Regions from separate parts of the Paenibacillus sp. p3-SID1389 genome, predicted to be linked through region 2. Evidence: riboswitches for the same ligand, from Rfam matches in the RefSeq annotation. Region 2 holds a riboswitch; the other holds the start of a gene.
What was found. Region 2 has a riboswitch for glycine ahead of sdaAB (L-serine ammonia-lyase, iron-sulfur-dependent subunit beta). Riboswitches for the same ligand answer to the same signal wherever they lie in the genome.
Positions count from the first base shown of each region.

Region 1: linked by a shared signal. The riboswitch ahead of gcvT (glycine cleavage system aminomethyltransferase GcvT) and the one ahead of sdaAB (L-serine ammonia-lyase, iron-sulfur-dependent subunit beta) in region 2 are both predicted to bind glycine.

Region 1 is NZ_JALXVO010000019.1:38,714-44,942, forward strand. It holds gene gcvPB (aminomethyl-transferring glycine dehydrogenase subunit GcvPB) at 1-950, opposite strand, end outside; gene gcvPA (aminomethyl-transferring glycine dehydrogenase subunit GcvPA) at 938-2,302, opposite strand; gene gcvT (glycine cleavage system aminomethyltransferase GcvT) at 2,322-3,452, opposite strand; glycine riboswitch at 3,543-3,662, opposite strand; glycine riboswitch at 3,663-3,761, opposite strand; gene gcvH (glycine cleavage system protein GcvH) at 3,974-4,402, shown strand; gene mtnB (methylthioribulose 1-phosphate dehydratase) at 4,507-5,181, opposite strand; gene proC (pyrroline-5-carboxylate reductase) at 5,251-6,111, opposite strand; gene M3G15_RS10255 (glutamate-5-semialdehyde dehydrogenase) at 6,160-6,229, opposite strand, start outside.
Region 2 is NZ_JALXVO010000001.1:195,957-202,185, reverse strand. It holds gene M3G15_RS21580 (DNA polymerase beta superfamily protein) at 66-380, opposite strand; gene M3G15_RS00825 (SDR family NAD(P)-dependent oxidoreductase) at 450-1,211, opposite strand; gene M3G15_RS00820 (ArsR/SmtB family transcription factor) at 1,301-1,639, opposite strand; gene M3G15_RS00815 (MFS transporter) at 1,772-1,969, shown strand; gene sdaAA (L-serine ammonia-lyase, iron-sulfur-dependent, subunit alpha) at 2,125-3,006, opposite strand; gene sdaAB (L-serine ammonia-lyase, iron-sulfur-dependent subunit beta) at 3,024-3,695, opposite strand; glycine riboswitch at 3,859-3,985, opposite strand; gene M3G15_RS00800 (S8 family serine peptidase) at 4,482-6,229, shown strand, end outside.

The sequences.
Region 1 (6,229 bases), on a different contig from region 2:
TACCGTCCGGATTCGTCTTTGACGATCCTCGGTTCAGGCAGAAACGGAATCAGCCGCTCCTTGACGCCAACTGGACCGGCTCCCGGACCACCGCCGCCATGCGGGGTGCTCATCGTTTTGTGCAGGTTGAGGTGCACCACGTCAAAGCCCATGTCGCCGGGGCGGGCGATCCCCATGATGGCGTTGGAGTTTGCGCCGTCATAATACAGCAATCCGCCGGCTTCGTGCACGATGTCGGCGATCTCCAGGATCTGTTCCTCGAACAAGCCCAGCGTGTTCGGGTTGGTGAGCATCAGCGCAGCCGTGTCCTCGCCAACGGCAGCGCGCAGCGCGTCCAGGTCCACCATGCCGCGCTTGGTGGAAGGGATGGTCACCGTCTCGAAGCTGGCGACCGAGGCGCTGGCCGGGTTCGTGCCGTGCGAAGAGTCCGGCACGATCACCTTGGTGCGTTTCTCGCCGCGGCTTTCGTGGTAGGCGCGGATCATCATCAAGCCGGTCCATTCACCATGGGCTCCAGCCGCCGGCTGCAGCGTCACCGCGTCCATGCCGGTGAGTCCGGCCAAATCCTGCTGCAGGCGGTACATCAGCTCGAGTGCCCCTTGTACGCTTTCCTCCGGCTGGTAAGGATGGATTTTCGCCAAACCGGGGTAACGCGCGACGTCCTCATTGACCTTCGGATTGTACTTCATCGTACAGGAGCCCAGCGGATAAAAGCCGTTGTCCACCCCGAAATTCCGGCGGGACAACGCGGTATAATGCCGAATCACGTCCACCTCGTAAACTTCGGGAAAAGCGAGGCCTTCGCTCCGCAGCATGCCCTGCGGCACGAGATCTTCCTTCGGGACGGTCGGAACGTCGCATTCCGGCAGAGAATAGCCGATCCGCCCAGGGCGGCTGCGCTCAAAAATCAACAGTTCATCGGATTTCGTCGTCTCTTTTATTTCGAGCATATTGATTCCTCCAGTACGCGGGCGAATTGGTCAATTTCTGCTTTGCTGCGCTTCTCCGTCACGGCGATCAGCAGATGGCCGGCGAGTTCGGGATAGCTGCGACCCAGATCGTACCCGCCGATAAAGCCGGCGGCAAGCAGATCCCGCTGCAACTGAGCCGGGTCGGTGCCCTCCGGCAGCCGAAGCACAAACTCGTTGAAGAACGGCGACTCAAAAGCGGCGCTTACGCCAGGGATGGCGGTGAACACCTGTTTGGCATAATGGCTTTTCTGCAAATTCAGCTCCGCAACTTCGGCCATTCCTTGCTTGCCCATCACGGATAAGTAGACAGAGGCAGCCAAGGCAAGCAGGGCCTGGTTGGAGCAGATGTTGGAGGTTGCTTTCTCGCGGCGGATATGCTGCTCACGGGCTTGCAGTGTCAAGACGAACCCGCGCTTGCCGTTGCGATCGGTGGTCTGCCCGACGATCCGGCCGGGGATCCGGCGCATATGCGCTTCCGATACGGCGAAGAAACCGCAGGTTGGTCCGCCGAAGGAAGGAGCCAGCCCCAGCGGCTGGGCGTCGCCAACGACGATGTCGGCTCCAAGCTTGCCCGGCGCTTCCAGCAAGCCAAGTGCGAGCGGATTACTGCTGACGATCAGCAAGCTCCCTTGGGCATGGGCCAGTTCGCCGATGGCACGAAGATCCTCCAGGGAGCCAAAGAAGTTCGGGTTCTGGATCAAGACGGCAGCGGTGTCCTTGGTGACGGCCGCAGCAAGTGCCTCACGATCAATTACGCCTTGCTCCCAGCCAACCTCAACGATCTCCAGATTCAGACCGTGAGCGTAGGTGGCGAGCACCTCGCGTGCTTCCGGATGGACGGTGCGGGAGACGACAAGCTGTTTGCGTCTGGTGGCAGCCGCGGCCAGGTTGCCGGCTTCGGCTAAAGCGGTAGCTCCGTCGTACATGCTGGCATTGGCGACCTTCAGTCCGGTCAGCTCGCAGATGTACGACTGGAATTCGAAAATCGCCTGCAGCTCGCCTTGGCTAATTTCCGGCTGATACGGCGTGTACGCGGTATAAAATTCCGAACGGGACACGACGTGCTGAATGACGGAAGGAATGTGATGGTCATAAATCCCGGCACCAAGAAAGCTGGTGAATCGGTCGGTGTCGGCATTACGACCGGCAAGTTCTGCTAAGTGGCGGGTCAGCGCGTATTCGTCTAAACGAGGGGATACCGGGAGTTCACCTTGAATGCGAATGCTCTCCGGAATGTCCTTGAACAGCTCTTGGACGGAGCTTGCTCCGATCGTTTGCAGCATTTCCGCTTGGTCTTGTTCGGTTAACGGCAAATAACGATGTTTTAGCATCTGATTTCGTGTTCTCCTTTCACCGCTTGGCGGCAGGGTTTCGGCGATAGAACGGCAGCGGGACGACCTTGGCCTTCAGCCGCTTGCCGCGGATGTCGACCTCCACAATCGTGCCGGGTTTGGTATAGCGGTTGGTGAGGATCGCCATCCCGAGGTTTTTTTTCAGGGTAGGCGATTGCGTGCCTGTCGTGACTTCTCCGATCGGTTCCTCAGAGCCTTCGGCAAACACCGGGTAATGCGTACGCGGAATCCCGCGATCGATCATCTCCAGGCCGACGAGGCGGCGAGGGATGCCTTCATCCCGTTGTTTGATCAATGCATCGCGGCCGATGAAGTCGCCTTGCTCCAGCTTCACGAATCGGTTTAAGCCCGCTTCGAGCGGGGTGATCTCAGGTCCCAATTCCTGGCCGTACAGAGGCAGGCAAGCTTCGAAGCGCAGCGTATCTCTAGCGCCCAGCCCGGCCGGGAGAAGGCCATGGCTCTCCCCGGCCTCCATCAGTATGTCCCAAAGCGCTTGCGCTTGCTCGGCTGCTACATACAACTCAAATCCGTCCTCGCCGGTATACCCGGTTCTGGACAGCAAGGCAGGTATGCCGGCAATCCGCGCTTCCCGGATAAATGTGAACGGACGCAAGGCCCCTGGATCCTCCCCTTCGCTAAGAGGGGAGAGGAGGGAGGCGGCCAGCGGCCCTTGAACGGCAAGCAACGCCGTCTCGTCGGAGGCGTTCCGCATGGTTACACCTTCAGCAGGAAGGTGCTGCTGCAGCCAGTCCCAGTCTTTTTCAATATTCGAGGCGTTGACCACCAGCATGTACTTGCCTTCATCCAGTTGATAGATCAACAGATCGTCCACCACGCCGCCATCGGGATAGCAGAGCAAGGTGTATTGGGCTTTCCCCGGCTGAAGCAGAGTCACGTCGTTGGTTGTCATGTGTTGCAAAAAGCGTTCCGACTCAGGGCCCTCCACGAAAAATTCGCCCATATGCGATACGTCAAACAGACCGGCGCGCTCGCGCACGGCTTCGTGCTCTTTCTGGATGCCGCTGAACTGCACCGGCAGCTCCCAACCGCCGAAATCGATACAGCGGACTCCTTCATAACGCGCATATCCGGGATAGAGCGGCGTACGCCGCAATGCGGATTCGGACATTACCATCACCTCGTAAGGGCCGGATCGGCCAATTTTTGAGAACAGCAAAAAGGACAGGCCAAAGAAAACCCGCTAGCCTACCTAACGGTTCTTCCCGGCTCTGTCCCTTGTACCTGAGAGTTACCCTGTGCTAAGGCTCGAAGCTCGCGCAGGTTTCCCCTTGGGTGATTCACGTAGAGGACACCTCTACGTGAATGCTCTCCAGAGTTGCGTCCGGCAGAGGTCCTTTTGCCTGAGAGATTCACCGCTTCGCGGCTTGCTCCTTCGGCGTTACAATACGGTAATTGTAATCTCTCCCCCTGCCATCAACCGCAGCTTACACATCTCATTAATACTCAAAAACCGCCTAGATGTCAATAAAGTTATCATAATAATTTTAATTAAATTCGTTTACTGGAAAAGGCTACGCTTACATTTTGCTAGACTCTATCAAATGTGTTAATAATATTGACATAAGAGCTAGGTTTGGAATAATCTGAACGAGGGAAATACGAAGATAGATAATTCACAATGTGTAAGGTATGCTAGATCATCCGAAAGAGGAGGAGCAAGCTTTGGCTAGTGAGATCAGGGAAAACGTGTTGTACAGCGATGAGCATGAATGGGTGCTTGATTTGGGGGATGGGACGGTGAAGATCGGCATCTCCGACGTAGCCCAACATCGGCTGGGCGACATCGTGTTCGTGGAGCTGCCCGAACCGGGGCAGGAATTCGAAGCGCAGGAAGGCATCGGAACGATCGAATCCGTTAAGACGGTCGCCGATTTGTTTACGCCGGTCAGCGGGACTGTGCTGGCGGTGAACCGGGAGCTGGATACCGCGCCGGAGCTCGTGAATGAAGAGCCGTACGACGGGGGCTGGATGGTTCACATTCGTTTGAAGGAAGACGCAAACGTCGCGCTGGCGAATTTGATGGACGCGAAGGCGTATGCGGAATTTATCGAGAGATAAAGCAAGATTTCGGGCAAAGTAAGAAACTCGCGGTCAGCGTAATCGCGGAAGCCGCTGATGTTCGGTCAGCATAACTCCGCTATCGCTTGTCGCGAGTTGTTTTTTTAGGCATGATGCCCTTTGGGGGGCAACAGCAGGGAACGGTACAGCGCTTCAAACATAAATTCCAGCGCTTCCAGATGGCGCTTGGCCTTGGTGATGTTAGCCCCCCAGGCATAGATCCCGTGATTTTGCAGCAACAACGCGGGCACACTTGTATCCAGACTGCCCGGGATTTGCTTGAGGATGGCAGGGAGCTCGGCGGCGTTTGGCAGAATCGGCACTCGGATCTCCGCTTGCGTCTCCCATATCTCTAGGCTTTTGAGCAGTTCGTTTCCCTTGAGTGGGACGCCGCCATCCGCTGCGAAATAGTCGCTGAGCACATTATTGAACGTCGTATGTACGTGCGCGATCGCGCCGCAGCCGGTCATCCGGTAGATTCTCGCGTGTATCGGTGCGTCGGCGCAAGGCTTGAGCCGCGTTGGCTCACAGGGCGCGCCGGCGGAATCGACGAACAGCACGCCTGCCGGAGGGGAGGGTGCCGCTGACAGCTCCGACTTATACGTCTCGTCGGCTGTTACGGCAAACACGAACCGGTCCGGCGTATACCGGCCGACCCTCATCGACAAGCTGCCGCTGGAAGCGGGGAACCAACCGCGGGCGGCGAACTCCTCCCGCAGGCGTTGGATGGCGTCCAGCGCCGCTTGTTTTTCTTCCCATGGGATATCGACGTAGTTCATGCTGCCGTCCCCCTTTCATACTGGCCTTAAGTGCATTGCCGGCCATCGCTGCACCACACAGCTTCGCTGCTACAACAGCGCTTGTCTCACGGCTTCGCCCATTTCTTTCGAGCGTTCGGCAGCCCGGTGGACCGCAGCCTTTACGTTCGGCTGAAAGCTGCCGGCTTCCAGCACGCCGATCGCCGCTTGCGTCGAACCGTTTGGCGAGGTGATGTCCGCACGCAGCTTGGTAGGCGCTTCGCCGGTTTCCGACATCATGAGGGCAGCGCCCAGCACCGTTTGCACGGTAAGCTCGCGGGATTGCTCTGGTGTTAGCCCGCCTTCGATGCCCGCTTCAATCATCGCTTCCATCAGATAATAAACATATGCAGGTCCGCTCCCGGATACGCCCGTCAAAATTTCCATTTGTTCTTCAGGGATAACGCTAACCATTCCAACGGCTTCAAACATCGACAAGACTTGGGCGCGCTGCGCCTCGGTGGTCTCCGGAGAGAAGGAGATCCCGGTAGCTCCATGTCCGATGGAGCAGGAGGTGTTTGGCATCGTGCGAGCCACTGCGACCGGACTGCCAAGCAGGACTTGAATCGTCGCGATAGATAAGCCGGCGATCAGGGAGACGATCAACTGACCCTCGCGCAGAAGCGGTCCAAGTTCAGCCAAAGCTTCGCCGGCGTCCTTCGGCTTCATCGCCAGGACGATAATCGATGCATCCCGCAAGTAGACCCGTTTCGCGTCCTCTTCAGCCGCTGTTTGTACCTGGTAGGTTTGCGCTAAATAATCGAGCCGTTCCCGGTTCGAGCGATTCAGCATCACAATTTGATCCGCGCCAGCAACTTGCTTATGGAGCAAGCCGCGTACGATCGCTTCAGCCATCGAACCCGCTCCATAGAAACAGATGGTGGAGGCGGACAAAGTGGGTATGGTATTCATAGCATATGACCTCCGGTTTTAATGGTGGAAAAAAAGGGGGACACCCCGTTACTGCCGGATTTGTCCGTTCCCCTGGATGATATATTTACTTGAGGTGAGCGCAGTTAGGCCCATCGGT
Region 2 (6,229 bases):
AGTTTATTATAAAAGAGAAAAAAGAAAGAACCGCCAAGACTCCCTTAGCGGTTCTTACCCTAATCTCATGTTCCACACTTCCTGCAGGACAGAAATGAACACTTCATCCAACATGACAAAGCCGGGGCCGTATTTGGGCTTTGGGATTCCCAGGTCGATGCGAGTTGCTCAAATTTTTCTATCCGGTCGGACAAATAGCTGTCTACTCGCAGAAGACACGGCTCAGGCTCCGGATGGGCTCCGCTCCGCTTACGCGCCAGCAGCAGGCCGATCTCCTCCTGAAGCCCGCTGTCTAAGTCCGGCAATGCAGCTTCAACCGGCAGCTCTATGCCCAAAGGCTGCGGTGTACCGCGGCGCTCGATCCAAGCGCAAGCCAGCACAGGCCGAGTACCGATAGGTATGCCTTCGGGGTGGCTTGCTTGCCCGAGAGCTTGGTCGTCGTCATGGGCCTAGATGGCCGGCATGACATTTCCACCGGTCACCGGGAGGTACGCTCCTGTGATAAAACCAGCTAAATCAGAAGCCAGGAACGCCACCGCATTGGCAATATCTTGATCTTCTCCCCGCCGCTTCAGCGGAACTCCAGTAATATAAGCTGTATCATTCCGATCCGTCAGTTCACGGTCGCGATCGCTGATCGTCCAGCCCGGGGCGACCTGATTTACGGTTATCCCGTACTCCCCAACCTCTTTAGCCAGGACGCGGTAAACGCCGTCCATGCCTCTTTTCCCTGCCGTATACGCCGACTGGTTGGGGAAGTTCTGCATAGCGCACTCGGTATTAATTCCGATAAAGCGCCCCTTTCTTTTGTCCATCATCGCAGGAATAAATGCCTTGGCCAGGAACACACTCTGCAGAACACAGGATTCAAACTGGCTCACGTAGTCTTCCGCTGGTTGCTTCAGAACCGAAGTCCAGTTATATTGCACCACGGCATTGGCAACAACGATGTCCGGATCGCCAAGTTCCGCCGTAACCTTCGCTTGGATTGCTTGGATATCCGCTTCCTTCGTAATGTCGCCTTGTACGATCAAGGCCTCTCTTCCGGCCGCAGTGATCTCTTGAAATAATTCCCTGGCTTTGGCTTCGTTATTCACATAATGAATAACTACCTTTGCTCCGCAATCGGACAATGTCCGGGTGATCACCCGACCTAACTGGCCGGTTGCTCCGGTAATCAGCGCGATTTGTCCTGAGAGATCAATATTCAACACGGGTACGCTCCCCCTTGGCTCCGATTTATAGCTCAAGTCTCTACCTAATCGGATATTCGTATTATTTTAACGATCAGCTTATCATCTTACTTCGATTTGACGTTTAGCTCTTTATGTTCTGTTTTCTCATAAGCCTCCAAGATCGAGGTCAGCAAACCTGGGAAGCGGGACTCCAAATCCACTTCCCGCAACGAAATAAACCGCTGCGTGCCTTGGATCCGGGTCGATATGACGCCGGCTTCCCGCAGCGTCCGGATATGGTGCGACAACGTCGATTTGGCGATGGGAACCTCGAAATAATTGCAAGGCTGTTCGCCGCAGCGGCGCATTTCCGCCACAACGCTAAGCCGAATCGGGTCACTTAAAGCGTACAACACGGAAGACAATTGGATTTCATCCCGTTCGGGGTGATATAGAACCTTCATAAGGAAAACTCCTTTATATCTAAATTTCGTGATGAATTCATTCTCCCCTATTTATATCATAAGGTAAGGCATGATATATTTCAATCGTTCGATAATTTTCGAACAACACTAGGCCTCGCCGCCGTCGCCGGGTTGTTTAGCCCGAGCTTCTGGATTCTGCTCGCCGTTCGCGTCGTGCAAGCATCCGGTGCCGGAGCGGTCGTTTCGTTGTCGATGGTTACGTTATCCCGTTACGTTCCGATCCAGCGGCGCGGCAAAGCGATGGCCTTGATCATGTCGGCCGTATCGCTGGCAGCTTTGCCACCTTGTTTTTGCTGCCGCAAATTTTAGTGCATCGCTTCGGATTAACCGCCAGCCATGCCGGACTGGTCATCTTCCCGGGCTCGATCCTCGCGATGGTCGCTTCCCGCAAAGTGGGTTCGGTCATCGACCGTCAAAATCCATACCCTACCTCTGAAAAAAGAAAACCTTTGGAGCAACTCCTTCTACTTCTTCCGGCTTCGCAGCTCCTTCATGATTTTGCGGCCGGTAGGCGTTTGTGCCAGCCCGCCCTGCGCGGTTTCGCGATGGCGGCTGGGCATCGCCGAGCCCACCTCCAGCATCACGTCGATGACTTCGTCCGACGGGATCGCACTGCGCACACCGGCCAAGGCCATATCGGCGGCAGCCAGCGCATTCACCGCCCCAAAGCCGTTACGCACGATACAAGGAATTTCGACGAGACCGCCAACGGGATCACAGATCAACCCCAGCGTGTTCTTTAACGCGAGGCCAACGGCGTGCACCGCCTGCTCCGGCGTCCCACCGCGTAGCTCAACCATTGCACCGGCCGCCATCCCAATCGCCGATCCGATTTCTGCTTGGCAGCCCCCTTCTGCACCGGAAATAAACGAGTTGTTGGCGATCACGTACCCGATGGCCCCCGCGCAAAACAACCCGCGCACAAGATGCTCATCCTCCCAGCCGAAGCGCTCTTGGGCGCTGACGAACACGCCGGGGATGATGCCGCACGAGCCCGCCGTCGGCGTGGCGACGATCCGGCCCATCGAAGCGTTCACCTCGGACACGGCCAGCGCATAAGCCATGGCCTGACATGCGATGTCACCAACCGAGGTCTCACTGCGATTGCGGTAAGCCTCCACCCTTTTGGCATCGCCGCCGGTCAGCCCGCTTGTGGAGACGATATCCTCCGTCAGCCCCTTATGCACCGCCGTTTTCATGATTTGGTAGTATTCGTTCATGGCGGCCAAAATTTCTTCCTCCGATTGCCCGCTCTCTTCCACCTGGTCCTGAATCATAATGCTGGAAATCGTGCGAGATTCCCGCTCACAGAGCTGGGCCAGCTCACGTAAATTTTTAAAACGCATCGTGCTCCCTCCTCATTTTACTTCGTCAGATCAATATAGGACACTTGGCTGACATGCTCCAACGCACGGATCGCCTCCACTAATTCCGGCGGAATGGACGAATCGGCTTCCACAACAGTCAGTGCCTCAGCGGTCCGCCCTTTCCGATCGGTAATAATGTAGCCGATATTGACGTTCTCCCGGCTGAACAAGGCCGTAATCCCTGCCAGTACCCCTTGCCGGTCTGCGTGGGAGATGACCAGCGTCGGCAGCTCGCCTGAGCATTTCACCTCAAAACCGTCGATGTTGCGAATGACGATCGTCCCTCCGCCAATGGATGCCCCCATGACCTCGATATGACTTCCGTCTTGGCGGGTTAGTTTTATTTTTACCGTATTCGGATGGGCCCCAGGCAGGACTCCGGTGGCAAACACCACCTCAATCCCCTGCTTTTCAGCGTCCTGCATCGACTGGCGGATTCGCTCGTCGTCCGTACGGTAATCCAGAATGCCGCCAACGATGGCCAGATCGGTACCGTGCCCGCTGTACGTTTCGGCAAAGGAGCCGTAGAAACAAATCTCCGCCTTGACCGGCGCGGTTCCGAGCAGCTGACGGGCAAATCGTCCAATCCGTACAGCCCCGGCCGTATGTGAGCTGGAAGGCCCAATCATCGCCGGACCGATAATAGAAAATACGCTTTTAAATCGCATCGCTACATCTTCCCCTCATTTTTTCTATGACGAAAAAGAGACAGAGCAAAAAGGCTGCTGCCTTTCGCTCTGTCCCCGTTACCTGAAAGTTTAATGTTCCCGGTTCAACTTAACATCCGGGTCCATGTACCTCTTGGGTGGCTGTTCGCTCTCTCCAGAGTGGCGTCCGATCATGGTCCTTGTACCTGAGAGATTCGGCTGCCGGCTGCAGGACCGGCCCTTGCTCCTTCGGTGCCGCTAAGCTGGCGTCCCTTTTCGGATCAGCCCGCGGACTCTCCCATCATCCTCATTCGCCGATATGAATTTGTGCTTAATGTAAACCGAAGCCAGCAAGATGTCAAGATATCTTACATAAATTCCGGTGGTTCACGTTGAATTCTAGTTATTTTTTCCTATTTTTATAAGAAAATATGTATATTTTACTCATCCACCCACTTGTATACCTGATTTTACAGATATATACTGTCCGTAACAACCCCAGATTTTACCTTATTTTATGAATTGTTGAAAAATAAGGTGCGCTCCGTGTTAACTTATCTTCACTCTATGACCCCTGCTAAACTAAAACGATTCTCTCCACAGCATTGGCTTCAACTCACATCCACATCCACCATGACTTACTTACACCCGCTTCCACTATTTTACATGAAGGAGGTGATGTACCCAAGAGGCACTTGCTTCAATTTTTGTCAGGCGTAATGCGTCCGGACTCAGCTATTCGTTTCTCCGGGCGGCCGTCACAGGATGGATGTTGGGCTTAAAACTTAATCAAAGGGAGTGAAGAAGTTGATAAGTCTCAAGAGATTTCGCAAACCTTTCTCGCTTGGCATGTCGATCCTTCTTGCGTTAACTCTCGTTCCCGTCGCCTCCGCCAGCAGCAGCAGCGTATCGGGACAAAGCAGCCTGAGATCGACCGCGCCCCAAGTGGCCGAAGCCAAGATCGACGCTAAATTGCAGACCCAGTTTAAGCAAGACGACTTCGTCACCTACCTGGTCAAACTCAAGGAGCAGACCGATACAACTTCGGTCGCCAAGCTGGCTCTTCAGAAAGCCCAGCTGGAGAAATCCACTCCTTCCGCCGCGAAGCTGTCCGTACGGACTTCCGTTGTCAGCGCCCTGCGCGAAACGGCCTCCCGCACCCAATATGCGCTGGAGGAATACTTGCGGAAAGCCCAGCAATCCGGAGAGGTGAAAGACTACAAAAGCTACTTTATCGTAAATGCCATGGCGGTGACAAGCTCGAAAGAAGTACTGGAGCAAATCGCCCTTTTCCCCGAAGTGGAGAAAATTCTGCCGAATGAAGAACGACATCTGCAAAAGGTTGAAATCCACAAAGATGCGGCTGCAGAGCCTGCCGTGAAACCGGCCGACGAAATTTCTTCTTCGCTGGGCGGCACAAGTCAAGCTCCCTCCGACGTTACTCCAAGCAGCGTCGAGTGGAACATCGCCCAGGTCAATGCCCCCGAGGTGTGGAATATGGGCATCGACGGCACCGGCATCGTTGTAGCTAACCTCGATACCGGGGTAGATTACAACCACCCGGCTCTACGGAGCAAATGGCGGGCCCTTGATGCTTCGGGCAATATCGTGAATCCCGAACTCAGCTGGTATGATCCGCACAGCCATGCTTCGCTGCCTACCGATAGCCACGGCCACGGCACGCACACCATGGGAACGATGGTTGGTTCGGAGCCGGACGGCTCGAACCAGATCGGCGTCGCGCCTGGGGCGAAATGGATCGCAGTCCGTATCTTTAACCCCTCCACCACGGATGCCATCATTCTGGACGGCGGCCAATGGTTGCTCGCCCCGGTGGATGCCGAAGGGAATCTGCATCCGGAGCTGGCTCCGGACGTGGTGAACAATTCCTGGGGAGGAGGCCCCGGTATTGATGAATGGTTCCGCCCGATCGTACAAGCTTGGAGAAGCGCGCAAATCTTCCCTGAGTTCTCGGCGGGCAACACCGATATCTTCAACCCCGGCGGTCCCGGTTCGGTAGCTGCGCCAGCTAACTATCCTGAAGCGTTTGCCACCGGTGCTACGGACATCAACGGGAATTTGGCGGATTTCTCTTTGCGTGGACCTTCGCCTTACGGTGAAATTAAACCGGAAGTTTCCGCACCGGGGGTCAACATTCGGTCCTCCGTTCCCGGTGGTGCCTATGAAGGCGGCTGGGACGGCACCTCGATGGCAGGCCCGCATACGACAGCCATCGCTGCCTTGCTGCTGCAGGCCAACCATTCCCTCACGGTAGACCAGCTGGAGGAAATCCTGACCAGCACGGCCACACCGCGGACAGACGCCGAGTATGAGACAGTCCCTAATAACGGGTATGGATACGGCATTGTAAATGCGTTGAACGCCGTAGGCTCTGTTCTCCAAGGGATCGGCAGCGTCTCCGGTCGCGTGGTGACCGGCGGAGAAGACTTGGACGAACCGGTCCTAGAGCATACGCCGCCTACCTTAATATATGAAGGCTTTGATTTGACATTATCCGCCCGTGTCAGCGACGAGGTGGCGGTCACGTCGGTCGA